2 regions of the Paenalkalicoccus suaedae genome follow, and region 1 is predicted to be linked to the other one. Evidence: a T-box and tRNA genes for the amino acid it is inferred to sense, from the RefSeq annotation. Region 1 holds a T-box; the other holds one or more tRNA genes.

Region 1 (7,719 bases):
CGTTCGTCTTCAAAAGCAAATGTAGTGTCATCGATTCTCTCAAAATAATCTGTCTCAGGACTAATTTGTTCATAGATCCTTACATAATCGTACTTGATTGCTATGTCCTCTATGGAATCAAAGTAAGTAGATTCAAAATAGACGTTCATCGTTCTAGTAGATTGTTCAAATGGATCTGGCATTGCAGTAAGAAACGAGTGTTCCTCCCCATTTACATCTAGATGCTGTGGGTAAGATGTATATGATAGGCCATAATCAGTGAAGTGATCAAATTCCATTCGGAGCTTTGTTCCCGCTGGACCGACCCATACATCTGTTACGTTAGCAAAAAAGAAATCATTTTGGATTGCCTTATCTACCTCATAATGCGTAGCAGATCTTTTTTGATAAGGAATATCAGCAGTCCATTGACCAGAGATAAACGGGTCCTCCATGTCTAATTCATACATATCCCACCAGTTATCTAAGTCATTAAACTGATCCTCCTCATAGCTATATAAGTAGCCAATCATCAACTCGATGGTTCCTGTTTCTGGCTCAGGAGAATCTAAAACAATAACACCTGTTGTGTGGCCTGGGTTAGACTCGAGAACCTTCACTCGTGAATGATCGTAATACTCTAGACCAGTATTACTTTCAAGCTCTGTCCAAAGTGAGTGCCCGTTGCGAATTTCTACTCCACTAAAAGGATTTATAAATAATACTCGATCCCGCTCTAAGTCCGTTATCTCAAAATGGATGTGTGCTTGAGCATCGTCAACTACAATATCGGTAAAGGTAAATTCCACACCATCATTCGTTTCTGAGATCCCAATCTCATCCGCATAGCCTGATGCGACTAGTCGATCCATATGCGTGTATGTGTAAGGTGTAAAGCTCGCTACCCATTGATGGAAACCTGGTGAGGTTGCGGCGATCGCAACGCCTATAAAGAGGGCGATAATCGCGATACCTAAAAATGGTGCGATGCGCTTTTTCTTTTGAACAGGCTTATCTGCTGTTGCCGCCTCGGTGTCTTGCTTTGAGGTTGCATTCGTTGCAGTGCGGGGCTCTCTTGTCGTAAGCTCTTCAAGAAAAGGTTGTGGGTGGATGGTGGAAGCCTCTGTATTCGCTGCTCGTATAAATGGCTGGATTTCACGAGCGACTTCTTTACAAGATCCGCACGTTTTAAGGTGATTCTCGCAATCTTCAGATAGCTTATTGTGTAGTAACTCTCTTATACAAGCTTGGCAATCCATTTACGACACCTCTCCAAAGCATGTGTGTATATACTGAATACCACGCGTAATTTTTTCGGCATAAGGAGCGCGGAAGTACGCATCAATGTCGTCTAACGAATAATCACCGTATGTCAGCATCACGATCGCGAGTTTTGTTTTTGGGTCCACCACATAAAGTCGTCCGCGAATTTGATCGGTTGAGAGCTCACTGTCTACCGATTCGCAGATTTCGATAAAATTCGTAAAAACTTGCTCATCTTGCATAGTCGTTGCAGATTCTGTTCTTTCTATTAGTTTTTCAAGTACATGAACGAGCTTTTCTCCTTCTACGCCATATGCCCATGCGATGCGCGTATAGCGCGTTTCGTTCGCTTCAAACCATTGCTTAACACGTTGCATCATGTATTCCCCCTTGTCTTATGTACGAATGACTAGGTGGTAGGTTCCAAAATTGTCACTCCCTTGTCTAGTATATGATACTCTAAGTAAAAAGGGGGACTATCCATGGAATACTATAAAAAACTTAGACAACAAGTAGGGAAACAAGAGCTTTTGTTACCGGGAGCGGCGATCATCATCTATCAGGACGATCGCGTATTGTTACAGCATCGTGACGATGGCGATTGGGGATTACCAGGTGGACTGATGGAGCTAGGCGAGAGCTTTCAGCAAACCGTAGGGCGAGAAGTAAGAGAGGAGACTGGGCTTGAGCTAAGGTCCGTCACGCTTTTCGGTCTCTTTTCTGGAGAAAACTATTACGTGGAGGCTCCAAATGGAGATCCGTACTATGCGGTTACAGCCTTATACATATCCGAGGACGTAGAAGGGGAGTTGCAACCAGAAAGTGAGGAGACACTAGATCTCCAGTACTTTTCTATGAACGCCCTCCCAACCAATTTACGTCGCTCCCATGCGCATTTTTTAACCCTTTTTAAAGACCGTGAGCACGGAGTGGTACTCGACGAAGGATAAATCGTTCTACTCTCTTTTCTCCTGAGTATGTATGTACAAGACGCGTTTAGAAAGGGGAGAGTTCGATTGAAGGGATTATCATTTACGGTGACAGATACTGTGTGGTTAAAAAAGGAGCATCGCTCGCTTGTGTCCATTACGCTTGAACCCTATGTTTCGACTACAGAAAGAGATGAGGACTATCAGATTCACGGAAAGTTATTGATAGAGGGTGAGGTCAGGCAGACGAACTCGGAGCATGATTATATTAAGCATGAGTTCCCAATCGACGTATCGATCCCAAAAGAACGGGCGAACGAAGAAGTGACGCTTTATGTTGAGGGCTTTGACTATGATTTGCAAGAAGACGGTAGGCTAACGATTGAAGCAGATCTTGTTATAGCCGGTGCCGAAGAGCCTGAAGTAACACATGCCATCATTGAAGTGACGGATTTACCGAGCTTTCAATTTGAAGATACACTGCCTGCTGTAGTTGTTCAGGAAGATCAGGAAGAAACGATGGAGGAAGAGGAAAGAGAACCTTATCTTGAATTAGACGAAGACGAAGACGAACCTTCAGAGGTGGAGGATTACGAGGAGCAAGAGGAAGAACGTTATCAAGACGAAGAACGTGAGCAAGAAGAATTTGCATCATTTGAAGAAGTGGAGTCAGCTCCAGAGCCTACCTATGAATATGTCGAGGAAGAGCCAATTGAAGAGGAAGAAGTCGAGCCAGTAAGGAATACGCAGGAGACGAACCTCCATGAAGCACGTGCACGTGAGTTTCAGCAGCTGCATGTACCTCAGGAGGTAGTAGAGGTCGAACCGGTCAGAGAGGAAGCTGTGGATGCGTTGGAGCCAGAGCCTGCGCAAGAAAAGAAAGGGGCGTCCGTGTATTTGACGAGCATGATGCGGAATGAGGAGGAAGCATCTGCTTCAATGAGGATATGTATCGTCCAAGAGGGTGACACATTACATTCAATTGCCTCTCACTACGAGCTTACGACGACGCAGCTTATGAGAACCAATCGTCTTACGGATGAGAAAGTAGAGCCAGGACAACTAATCTCTATACCGAGATGAACGTAAGAGAAGCATTAGAGGAATACTACGAGGTATATCCGACTAAGTGGGAAGAATTCGGCAATGTGGTTAAGGTATCAGAGGGGGAAGAAGCATACGCATGTAAAGTGATTCGATCAGAATCGAGTTTTCTTATCAGGCGATTGGAGAGATTCTATTATCCTAATATGCTAAGGCAGATCCCAACGAAATTTGGAGAGCCGTTTGTTGAGACAGATGATGAATGTCTTCAGGTAACTCGTTGGATTGACCCGACCCCTAGTCGCTATGCGTATGAAAAAGAAGAGGCGATGCTCGTAAGCTTAGCAGACCTCCATCACCGGTCAAAAGTACTCGAATTCGGTTCGAAGGAGTGGCTTACGGCGCGCTATGCGAAGTGGGAGGAAAATCGTGAGTGGTTTGGTGAAGTAGTGAGGGAGCTTGAAGAAGTCATTTACTATTCGCCATTTCAGCTAAATGTGCTCATGCAAGCTCCTTTCATTGAGCAGTTGATGCACCATGCTATAGAGGAATTGAACGCTGTATTAGATCAAGAAGATACGATATCAACGTGCATCGTGCACGGGGCACCTACGTATGAGCACTTTATTCTGTCAGGCGATGGAAGTGGGTATTGGATTGCCTTATCCTCCTCCTATTTTGGAGCAGCACCATTAGATTTAGCTGTTTTGTGTCGGGAAATTGCGCTTCACGATCCGTATTCGGAGCATTCCTTAGCTCCTATTGTTGGTGCCTATTCACGAATCAATGAATTTATGCCAGCAGAGTGGCGCTTATTTATTGCCGAGCTTCTTTATCCGATTCCGTTAATACGTATCATGACAAATTATGTGAAGGAAGCGGAAACAATTGCTGCAGTGAAATGGGAGCGAGCATTAGCCGCTCAAAAGAGACTTATGATGCTAGCAGAGCTCATTTCAGCGGAACAATCCGAGATGCGTAACAAAACAGAAGCAGAAAGAGAAGGATAATATCAAATACAGTAGGGAAAAGGATGACTCGCATTACCTGAAATAAAATTAGTGGAAATAAGAGTTGATAAAAGCAGGCAATGATTTTGGGGAAAAACGGTGGGCGATGGCGCTTGTGCATGAAGACACACCTCCTTTTTACTTTTACCTTATGCAGGCTATTGATTCTTTGTGAAAGTCAGTGTAAGATAAGAAAGAAAATTAGTGAACAAAGAAAGAGAAGAGTACCATATGGAATCCTTTTAGAGAGGATAGCTGGCTTACCTGCCGCTGCGAGGCTATCTAAGGAAGAAAGTGGGAATGTCGCTCTGGAGTTCGGTTAGCTGAAATATGAGTAGGTTAATCCGTGTAAGCCGCGTTAAGGCTCCTTAAGTGTATTGCACGTTTTTTTGTGCAATAAACAAAGGTGGTACCGCGAGGATCTATAGCCCTCTTCGTCCTTTGACGATTGAGGGCTTTTTGTATGCAATTTTATAGAGGAGTGAAACCAATGAGTGAAAACAATCAAGTAACAATGCCTCCAAAGTACGATCCACAGGCAACAGAAGCAAAATGGTATCCGTATTGGGTAAATGGGAAGTTTTTTGAAGCATCAGGTAAAGGAGATAAGGAGCCTTATACAATTGTGATCCCGCCTCCCAACGTAACGGGCAAGCTACACTTAGGCCACGCCTGGGATACGACGCTTCAAGATATCCTTATTCGTGTCAAGCGCATGCAAGGCTACGATGCGCTTTGGTTACCTGGAATGGACCACGCTGGTATTGCAACGCAGGCGAAGGTGGAAGGCAGATTAAAGGAGCAGGGCACATCTCGCTATGAGCTTGGTCGCGAAAAATTCTTAGAGAAATCTTGGGAGTGGAAGGAAGAGTATGCGGACTTTATTCGTCAGCAGTGGTCCAAGCTTGGCCTATCTCTAGACTATTCAAGAGAGCGATTCACGTTGGATGAAGGACTCTCTGATGCGGTACGTGAAGTATTCGTTCGTCTATACGAGGAAGGCTTAATTTATCGTGGCGAATACATCATCAACTGGGATCCGCAGACGAAAACGGCCCTTTCTGACATTGAAGTAATTTATAAAGATGTAAAAGGTGCCTTTTATCATATGAACTATCCACTTACAGATGGTTCAGGATCGATTGAAGTCGCAACGACACGCCCAGAGACGATGCTAGGTGATACAGCGGTTGCGGTACATCCTAAGGACGAGCGTTACCAGCACTTAATTGGTAAGACAGTAACTCTTCCAATCGTAGGTCGTGAGATTCCGATTGTCGCTGACGACTATGTGGACCGCGAATTCGGATCAGGTGCCGTTAAAATTACGCCAGCCCACGATCCAAATGACTTTGAGATTGGGAATCGCCATGACTTAGAGCGAATTCTCGTTATGGACGAGTCTGGTACGATGAACGACCTCGCTGGTCCTTACGAAGGCTTAGATCGTTTTGATTGCCGCAAGCAGATTGTCAAGGACCTACAAGAACAAGGCGTTCTCTTTAAAATCGAAGAGCATGATCATAGCGTTGGTCACTCCGAGCGAAGTGGTGCAGTTGTCGAGCCTTACCTGTCTACACAGTGGTTCGTTAAAATGGGCCCACTAGCCGAGCAAGCAATCGAGCTACAAAAGCAAGAGGATAAAGTTAATTTCGTCCCTGAGCGCTTTGAGAAAACGTATAGCCACTGGATCGAAAATATTCGCGACTGGTGTATTTCTCGTCAGCTATGGTGGGGACACCGAATTCCTGCGTGGCACCATAAAGAGACTGGTGAAATCTATGTAGGACGCACAGAGCCTACTGACATCGAGAACTGGGAGCAGGATGAAGACGTGTTAGATACGTGGTTTAGCTCCGCGTTATGGCCATTCTCCACACTTGGTTGGCCGAACGAAGAAGCGTCTGACTTTAAGCGCTTCTACTCAACGGACGTTCTTGTAACGGGCTACGATATCATTTACTTCTGGGTTGCGCGTATGATCTTCCAAGGTCAGCACTTTACAGACAAGCGTCCATTCAAAGACGTTCTCATTCACGGACTAGTACGCGATGAGCAGGGTCGTAAAATGAGTAAGTCTCTAGGTAACGGTGTTGATCCGATGGACGTTATCGACAAGTACGGAGCGGATGCCCTGCGTTTCTTCCTGAGCACGGGTAGCACGCCTGGTAATGACCTACGTTTTTATTGGGAAAAGGTAGAGGCAAACTGGAATTTTGGTAACAAGATTTGGAACGCGTCTCGCTTTGCCCTCATGAATATGGACGGGCTAAAGTACGAAGAGATCGACATTACAGGAAAGAAGTCAATCGCAGATGAGTGGATTTTAACACGTTTAAATGAAACGATTGAGCACGTAACGAAGTTTATTGATGCCTACGAGTTCGGCGAAGTTGGACGAGCACTATATGCATTTATCTGGGATGATTTCTGTGACTGGTACATTGAAATGGCGAAGCTTCCATTAAACGGAGAGGACGATGAGGCAAAGCACACAACGCGCTCGATTCTAGCCTATGTGCTTGATCAAACGATGCGACTCTTGCACCCATTCATGCCGTTTATCACAGAGGAAGTATGGCAGCACCTTCCGCACGAAGGCGATTCCATTACAGTTGCTGCATGGCCAACAAAGCAAGACGATCAGATCAATAAGCAATCTGTGAAGGATATGAAAGTTGTTCAAGATATCATTCGTTCTGTACGTAATACAAGATCCGAGTTAAACGTACCGATGAGCCGCGAAATTACGCTACACGTAAGCGCAGCTTCAGACGACGTATTATCTCAGCTTGAGCGCGCGAAGAGCTATTTAGAGCGATTCTGTAACCCATCTGAGCTAGTACTAGGTGTCAACCTACCAGCTCCAGAGAAGTCCATGAGCTCCGTTCTAGAAAGCGTAGAGCTTTACCTGCCACTAGCGGGTCTTCTTGATTTAGATGCAGAGATGAAGCGTCTAGAGGGCGAGATTAAGCGATTAGATGGCGAAGTCCTCCGAGTGGAGAAAAAGCTTTCTAACGAAGGCTTTGTGGCGAAAGCACCTCAACACGTTGTAGACGAAGAACGCGCTAAGGCAAAGAGCTACAGCGAGCAACGCGAGAAGGTTGCGGCGCGTTTAGAAGAGTTGAAGAATTAAATAGAAGTATAGAGAGGCGCACCGGCTTATGTCGGTGCGTTTTTTTGTGTGGGGAGGTAGAGCGTGATTAATTTAGCAGGGGTGGTGCTGAAACGAGAGGGCGGTGTGCAAAAACGTCGAGCTGGCGTGCTAAAACGAAGGAGAGTTGTGCCAAAATTAGCGAAGGTTGTGCAAAATTGGGCGTGGATTTCCAAGTGGAGATAGAATTAGGGCATACAATGAGGACCTACACAGTGCTGTAGGGTGACGAGATTTTAAACGAAGATCAAGGTGAATTCAAGCGTTATCTGATAATGGTAAAACCAAATTGCCAGACGCAAGCGACTAACAGTAACCGCCCTTCAATCACGTTATTCTC
Region 2 (7,719 bases), 240 kb from region 1:
GTTATCCACAAGGACCTATGCCACCACAGCACATGCCTAAACGTCGACCAGGAGCTAGAATTATGCAAACGTTCCAAACTCCAGAGGGGAATTTAGACCTCCAAAAAATGATGACGACAGTGGACACAGTGGTCAAGACAGCTCATCAAGTAAGCCCGATTATTAAATCTGTCGGTGGCTACTTCATAAAAAAATAAACCCTCCTATGGTAAACTAGTGACAGGAGGCGATACAAGTGAACGAGACACTATCTATCTTACGTAATCACCGTTCCGTTAGACAGTTTACAGATACCCCACTAACGGAAGAAGAAATTTTGACACTTGTAGAGGCTGCTCAATCGGCCTCTACATCTAGCTTTATTCAAGCATACTCCATCATTGGAGTAAAAAACCGTGATACAAAAAAGGAATTAGCTCGTTTAGCAGGTGGACAAGACTATGTACTAGAGAATGGCCATTTCTTTATCTTTTGCGCGGATTTACACCGCCATACCGTGGCAGCTGAAATGGAAGACGTCTCAATCTCTGACACTATCTCCACAACAGAAAAGTTTATTGTCGCAACAGTAGATGCTAGTTTAGCTGCTCAAAATGCATCTATTGCAGCAGAATCCCTTGGTCTCGGCATATGTTACATAGGAGGGCTGCGTAATAATATCGAGGCAGTCTCAGAGCTCTTACAGCTCCCAGACCATGTCATCCCTCTTTACGGACTTGCTGTCGGACACCCTGCCGGTGAGACAGCCATTAAACCTAGACTTCCTGTACCTGCTGTTTACATGGAAGAAACATATGCAAACGATAAAGATGCAAAAGTTAGATTGACTGCCTATAACGAAACCATCAGCGACTATTATAAGGAGCGCACAGGTGGTAAACGGAACGATTCATGGACGAGCCAAATGACGAACATGTTAGCAACTCCTTCAAGACTGCACATGAAGGAATTTGTTCAAGGTAAGGGTATGATGAAATCGTGAACTCCAAAAGCTTCCCGTTTTTTAGAGTATCGTTATAAAGATTGTTTAAACAAAAAAATTGATTAATATAACAAAGCAAAAGAGGATGCCACATTTGTTGGCACCCTCTTTTTTACTGTAGCTTTTTTTCCATTGTGACATGCCAAATATCCGCATCTAAAAAAGGCGTCTCGGAAACAGTTTGATAACCAATTGTTTGATAAAAGGCTTCTGCATGTGTTTGGGCATTGAGCTTTACGATGGAAGCGCCTCGTTCTTTTGCTGTTGCCTCCATTTGCTCCATTAGTACTTTCCCAAGTCCTTTTCCTCGACCGCTTTTTAAAATGCATACTCTTTCTGCTTTGGCAATGTCTTGCATTATTCTGATTCTACCTGCTCCTGTTGGAGTAGTATCTTCATATAAGATGAAGTGAATCGATTCCTTTTCTTTATCATCGATTTCCAGTGCCTCAGGGACTCCCTGTTCCTCAATAAATACTTTTCTGCGAACACTATATACATCGTTCAGTTCGTCGTCCGTTCTTGCTACGTGCGTTGCAATCATGAATCCCCTTCTCCTAATAAGAACGTCTCATATACAGTCCATGTACCGTTCTCTAGTTGATAGAGGAGCTGAAAGCGATCTACTGTCTCTTCATGGTCAACAGATTCAAGCTTTAATCTGCCAAAGACGTCTGATAGCTCATCATAATTCATTTCTTGACCAATTGTGATGTGAGGAACAAACGGATGCGCTCGCTCTCTATAAAGAGAACCTGTATTTAGTGCCTCATGAAGTGATAATAGTTGATCATTTTCTGCTACTTTCATGTATAAGGTATTGGTAGCTGGATAAAAGCTACTATATTTTAGTACTTCAAGCTTAAAAGGTTTTTGTTTTTTTGAAATGGTACGAAGCTCAGCTACGAGCGTCTGGATATCTTGTTCGTCGGCCTCAAAAGGCTCTTTTACGGTTAAATGTGGCGGGACTAATGAATATTTCGTATCATAACGTTTGCGATATGAATTAGCAATGTCTTGTAGCTTCTTTGATGGGAATACGGCAATTCCGTATTTCATGAACCATTCCTCCTTTTTTGTACGATTTTATTCGTACTGTATTCTAATCATAGTATAATTCTAACACGTTTACAAAAAATCCTGCTAATTCCCTAAATCCTCATTTCGTTGTCATAATCGTAATTAGTGTGAATAGTATGATAAGATAAGGTATACTTTCATTTTTTAGAGGAGACGATTACGTGAAAAACTTAGAACCAATCAAATCACACGTTGTAGAAGAAGCGACAAGAAACCTACTTAAAGAACGAGGCGTATCCGTTGAAGCAATTGCAGATATTGTCTATAAAATGCAATCTCAATATAGTCAAACACTTTCAATGGAAGAATGTATAGAAAGCGTTGATGCTGTCCTTGAAAAGCGAGAAATACAACATGCTGTATTAGTAGGCGTCGAGCTGGATAAACTAGCAGAACAAAAGAAATTATCTGAACCGCTTCAATCTATCGTTGAGATGGACGAAGGATTGTTTGGCGTTGATGAGACAATTGCTATAGGCTCTGTTTTTGGCTATGGAAGCATCGCTGTTACAACCTTTGGCTTTTTAGATAAAGAAAAAATCGGCATCATTAAAGAGCTAGATACGAATCCTGGTGAAAAAGTACACACATTTTTAGATGACCTTGTTTGTAGTATCGCTGCAAATGCCTCAAGTCGTCTCGCTCATAGGCTTCGTGATAAAGAAGAGAAGCTAGCTGCTGAAGAAATTAAGCATCGAGATGAAGAAGAGCGCATGGCCTAATACACTGTGGTACCGCCTTCTTACTTAGTAAGGGTGGTACCACCTTTTTCTTGATTTTTTGTCTTACGCGATGCTATATTTTTAAAGAATGATGATGCATTGAGGTGAAGGGATATGGCTCGACCTAAATGGATTTACTGGAAGCAGATTTTCCACTCGAAGTTTCAAGCGACATGCTTAAAAGCAAAGATTGAGGATAATTGGGTGAACGGATATGAGGTCGGTCCTTTAGTAGAAGTGCGAAAATTAAAGGATGATCGCTATGTTGTTCGTTACACGTATGATGAATAAATTATTGTTGCTTTTTTTATTATGGTGCGATATCATTATAAATGTCGTCACCTTACATAATCAGTTCTTTAACCCTGTTTGAAGAATACCAATTTTACAGGGTCGTACGGTGTTGCCTCATATACATGTTTCTATAATATGCACCTATAGCTCAGCGGGAGAGCACTTGGTCGACAACCAAGGGGTCGTTGGTTCAATCCCAACTAGGTGCACCATAGTTAAACGTTCAAACCTCTTGCTTAGCAAGAGGTTTTTGTTTTTATATTTTTTCACTCCGTTTTTTGTTAAACTAGGCATATATATCTTTAGTCACGAAAGGAGAATTCCTGTATGTCTCTGAAATCATCGATCTACAAAGCACTCCGTATTTGGAACGATATCGACGCGGTTCGGAAAGGGCGCGTTGGTAAACGAGTCGGTCGAAGAGTCGCCGGTAAAGCAACTGGTAAATCGATGCGAAAGCTCTTTAAGTAATTACTTCCCTGTCCCCTCTTAACCTCTTTTTATGTTTCACCATATCTTAGCGAGGCTTACAGCGTGAAATGGAGAAAGCTTCTTCTACAGTACTTTTTTTGTTTGCTCGTTGGAAATCCATTTAGGTGGTCACTGCCTCTCTTCGACCTTCGTATGCGTTAAGCGCCTTCCTTTACATCAAATCAAGGTCCGTATGCGTCACTTAGGTCCTCGTTTTACATTAGTCAGCGCCTCACATGCGTCCGACAACTTTCTTTGCAGTCAAGTCCACATTACCTCTCATTTTCATCCATTAGCTCGATTCTATTCATAACTAGTTGAACCCATCACCCATTAGCTAACTATATAAAACTCTACTTACAACGAAAAGCTATTCATAGATATAATGGTGGTATAGGTTCCTAAATAAGAAAAGGCCGAGACAAATTCAAACGACTTTGTCTCAGCGTCTCTTCCTATTTACTATTAACAGGTCTTTTAGGCGTATATACTTTGTAGCTATTTTTGTCCTTCTTTTTAATATCATACATCGCAACATCCGCCTCATAAATAAGCTGTTCTGTCTTCCTGTTCCCCATTAAAGTCGAGCTTATACCAACACTTGCTTTTACATCGATTAACATTGCATCTTCGTTAAAAGGGTGTTCCTTCATAGCTCGCAGCACTCCTAAACCCCTCTCCTCTACCTCATCAAACGTTTGAAAGGTTTGCCATGCATAAAATTCATCTCCCCCAACTCTTGCAGCCTCACTATCGCCATTAAACACACTCGTTAAGATCCATGCGACATGCTTCAAAAATTCATCCCCGATATGATGACCGTATGTATCGTTTACCGATTTGAACCCATCTAAGTCGATAATAAATATAGCGACATGTTCTGCTGTCTGTAATTGCTTCTCCATTCGTTCATAAAATGCTCGTCTATTCGGTAGCTGTGTTAACGGGTCATGATAAGCTAAAAACCGTATTGTCTTTTCTGCTTCATATCGTTCGTCTACATCCTGAATAATTATAAGCGCGTGCGGTAGGAGATCGATACGTACGAAGTCACTATCTACTAGGACATATCTTTCTTCCCCTTGTCGGTTAACAAGCTTTGTTTCATAGTTCTTTAAGTTTGTTAACGTCGTGTACATAGTTGCAAATACCTCATCCCACTCCATTCTTCTTTTCTCCGCTATATATTCATGAAGAACACGGTTATTTTCGAGCTGCAAAAGATTTGTAGCTGCCGGGTTCGCACTGCTTATTTTCCCTCTTTCATCGACTACTAAAATTGCTAATGGATTCATTTCATAAAGCGTTTTAAATCTCGTGCCATACGTTTCTAAAAATTCCATTTTACTAATTGCATATACCATCGCAACGACCCATATAATCCCTGAGTAAATATAGGAATACGGGGGCAATATGCCACGAAGCTGGATAAACCCGAAAACAACTACCCAAATGATACAAATAACGGAAAAAATAAAGAGAGTAAAATAAATTCTTTTTTTCTCCGGTTGCTTTTGTTTGCGCCAACTAAAGTAAAGAGCGATAGCGACAAGCGCCCCAAAAAAGCTGGCGACACTCATGGTAATGAGGTAATTCGCATTAAAAACTGGATAAATCCAGTACCCAACCTGATTAAATTCTTGACTATTTATCACATTACTTTGTGTGGTGAACGTTAAAATAATTGGTATAACACCTATATAAAAAATCCATGGATATAAAAATCGCGGCATTTTTTTATAAAATCCTGAGAACTTTGCAAAGAAATGAATAAATACACCAGGTATTAAGATGCCAAAATTTCCGAACCAATAGGCGACAATCGCCGGGCTATTCTCCATTGGAGAAAGATGTCGCACAAACTCCCCCATAAAAAGTCCAAGGTACAAAAACATATAGACTGCTAATAACACATGCTCTGTTCGTTTAATATTTCTAACTAAAATTGTTACCGCTAAGTAAAACAATAAGAAGGAAGGAAATAAATAAGCGAAGGTATAGATGATAACCGGGGTCATTCGTAGATCCTCCTTATTGTGTGCTTATACTATTACATTAATTTGTTCGACATACTTCCTCATAATCCTTCTTTTTATGAGCATTTGTTTTTCGTTTTTCTTCATTTCTGGGTAGAATATAGGAGGAAAGAAGGGATATTATGAACGTCTACAGTCACATATACTCGTTTAAAGGAACTCATTATGATTTTGGCATAGAACAAAGTAAGCATTTACGTCAAACGCCACTCCTACAAAATCGTAAAAAACAGTGGGATAAGCGATCTAGACACTTTCGCTTTATTCGATCTGATGTGGAAGAGGCACTAAGGACGATTGCACCTGGAATTTGGGAAGAGCTTACTGGCCTTTCAGATGGACTTCACATTTCGATGGATGAAGCAATAAAGAACTTCGGGGGATATTATATGGAGATAGAGCGAAGCGGGTGCTCTATTTACGCAGATACAAGCTTCCTCGTCCGAAATTATGATAGTCACCCTCTCGGCTACGAAGGTCGCTTTTCCTTATTTAATCCGACTGACAAAGGCTATGCCTCCATTGGTCCTACCATGCAGGTAACTGGTCGCACCGACGGGATGAATGAAAAGGGTCTCTCGATCGGCTATAACTTCGTTAATCGCCGTAATCGCAACAATGGCTTCTTATGTAATATGATTGCTCGGATTGTATTAGAAAACGCAGCTACCGTTGACGAGGCTGTTCAACTCCTTAAAGAGCTACCTCATCGTAACTCATTTAATTATGTGGTATCAGATGGCGTTAACGAGCCAATGATTGTAGAAGCATCACCGGAAGGATTTGCTACTCGCACCGGTTTCTCGTGTACAAATCATTACGACTTGTTACTTAAAGAAAATCGGTACCGTACAGATGATTCAGAGAATCGCCATGCCGTTTTACAGCAACACCCTAACCTTGAAGGTTTTGATGCCTTTAAGCTATTAAATAATGAGCACGACGGTGTATTTTCTAAAAAATACGATGCTTCTGCAGGAACCTTGCACACGGCCGTTTATTTTACGAAGGAGCAAAAGGTAGGATTTGCGCTAGGTGGTAACAGGCTTCCGCTTATGATTGACTTTGGTGCTTGGTTGCGCGGTAAAAAAATGCACGCGACAAAAGTGAAAGGTGCGATTGACTCTACTAATCCATTCGTAAGCATGCTCACTCTTTAGACCACGAGCAACTCATATGTACCCAAAAAGAAAAGGCCTCCCTAAAGGGAGACCTTTTTATATTCGACTATTGCTTGTTAACGTTAGCAGCTTGTGGGCCACGCTGACCTTGCTCGATGTCGAATGTTACAGCTTGACCTTCTTCAAGAGTCTTGAAGCCGTCGCCTTGGATAGCGGAGAAGTGTACGAATACATCGTCTTGTCCTTCTACTTCGATAAATCCAAAACCTTTTTCTGCGTTAAACCATTTTACTGTACCTTGAGTCATTACAAATTCCTCCTGTGTGAGTTCCCTCACGATTTATTACTAGTTGAGCTCTTCATTTATTCGTGCAAGAGGAAATAACTATTTAAAGCTTTACTCTCTTTCAGTCATATCCGAACCTCAATAAGCTTTCTTTAGTATAGTACACATCCCCTAAAAAAGATACCCCTTTTCCAAAAAAAAATTTTTTACGGTAATTCGTTCCCTGCTGATCGGTATAGCTCATACCATTCTTCCCGTGTAAGCTCGACCTCAGATGCTTTGGAAATATCCTTTAAACGTGACGTATTCATCGTCCCTACAATTGGTTGCACACTTAGCGGTAATCGAAGTAACCAAGCGATTGCGATTGCAGAATCTGTTACTCCTTTTTTATCAGCTAACTCTTGAAGCGTTTTGTTTAAATTAGGAAAATCTTCATTCCCCATAAACGTGCCTTCGATCATTCCATATTGGAACGGTGACCAAGCTTGAATCGTCATGTTATGCAAACGACTATATTCCATAATCCCAAGATCACGATTAATAGCTTCTCGGTTATACATGTTGACGTTAAAGGAAGCATCAATCATTGGTGTATGCATAACGCTAAGCTGCACTTGGTTGATTAATAGCGGTTCTCTCACATACGCTTTCAAGAGCTCCATTTGACCTGGATGCTGATTGCTAACACCAAAGTACGCTACTTTCCCATCTTCCTTCAGTCTCG

The links. A T-box is a leader RNA that pairs with one kind of tRNA and senses whether it is charged. The one in region 1 lies ahead of FLK61_RS13170 (valine--tRNA ligase), so its partner is inferred to be a tRNA-Val.
Region 2: it has a tRNA-Val gene. The T-box ahead of FLK61_RS13170 (valine--tRNA ligase) is inferred to sense a tRNA for this amino acid. The anticodon was not compared.

Annotation. Positions count from the first base shown of each region.
Region 1 covers NZ_CP041372.2:2,441,777-2,449,495, reverse strand. The annotation lists gene FLK61_RS13195 (DUF4179 domain-containing protein) at 1-1,238, opposite strand, end outside; gene FLK61_RS13190 (hypothetical protein) at 1,239-1,622, opposite strand; gene FLK61_RS13185 (NUDIX hydrolase) at 1,725-2,192, shown strand; gene FLK61_RS13180 (LysM peptidoglycan-binding domain-containing protein) at 2,259-3,254, shown strand; gene FLK61_RS13175 (hypothetical protein) at 3,251-4,225, shown strand; gene FLK61_RS20375 (hypothetical protein) at 4,167-4,346, opposite strand; T-box leader at 4,428-4,670, shown strand; gene FLK61_RS13170 (valine--tRNA ligase) at 4,716-7,361, shown strand.
Region 2 covers NZ_CP041372.2:2,199,514-2,207,232, forward strand. The annotation lists gene FLK61_RS11645 (YppG family protein) at 1-197, shown strand, start outside; gene nfsA (oxygen-insensitive NADPH nitroreductase) at 236-982, shown strand; gene FLK61_RS11655 (GNAT family N-acetyltransferase) at 1,095-1,526, opposite strand; gene FLK61_RS11660 (YjcG family protein) at 1,523-2,041, opposite strand; gene FLK61_RS11665 (phosphatidylglycerophosphatase A family protein) at 2,224-2,784, shown strand; gene FLK61_RS11670 (hypothetical protein) at 2,899-3,075, shown strand; tRNA gene FLK61_RS11675 (tRNA-Val) at 3,216-3,290, shown strand; gene FLK61_RS11680 (hypothetical protein) at 3,406-3,549, shown strand; gene FLK61_RS11685 (sensor domain-containing diguanylate cyclase) at 4,005-5,567, opposite strand; gene FLK61_RS11690 (C45 family autoproteolytic acyltransferase/hydrolase) at 5,708-6,745, shown strand; gene FLK61_RS11695 (cold-shock protein) at 6,813-7,013, opposite strand; gene FLK61_RS11700 (aldo/keto reductase) at 7,199-7,719, opposite strand, start outside.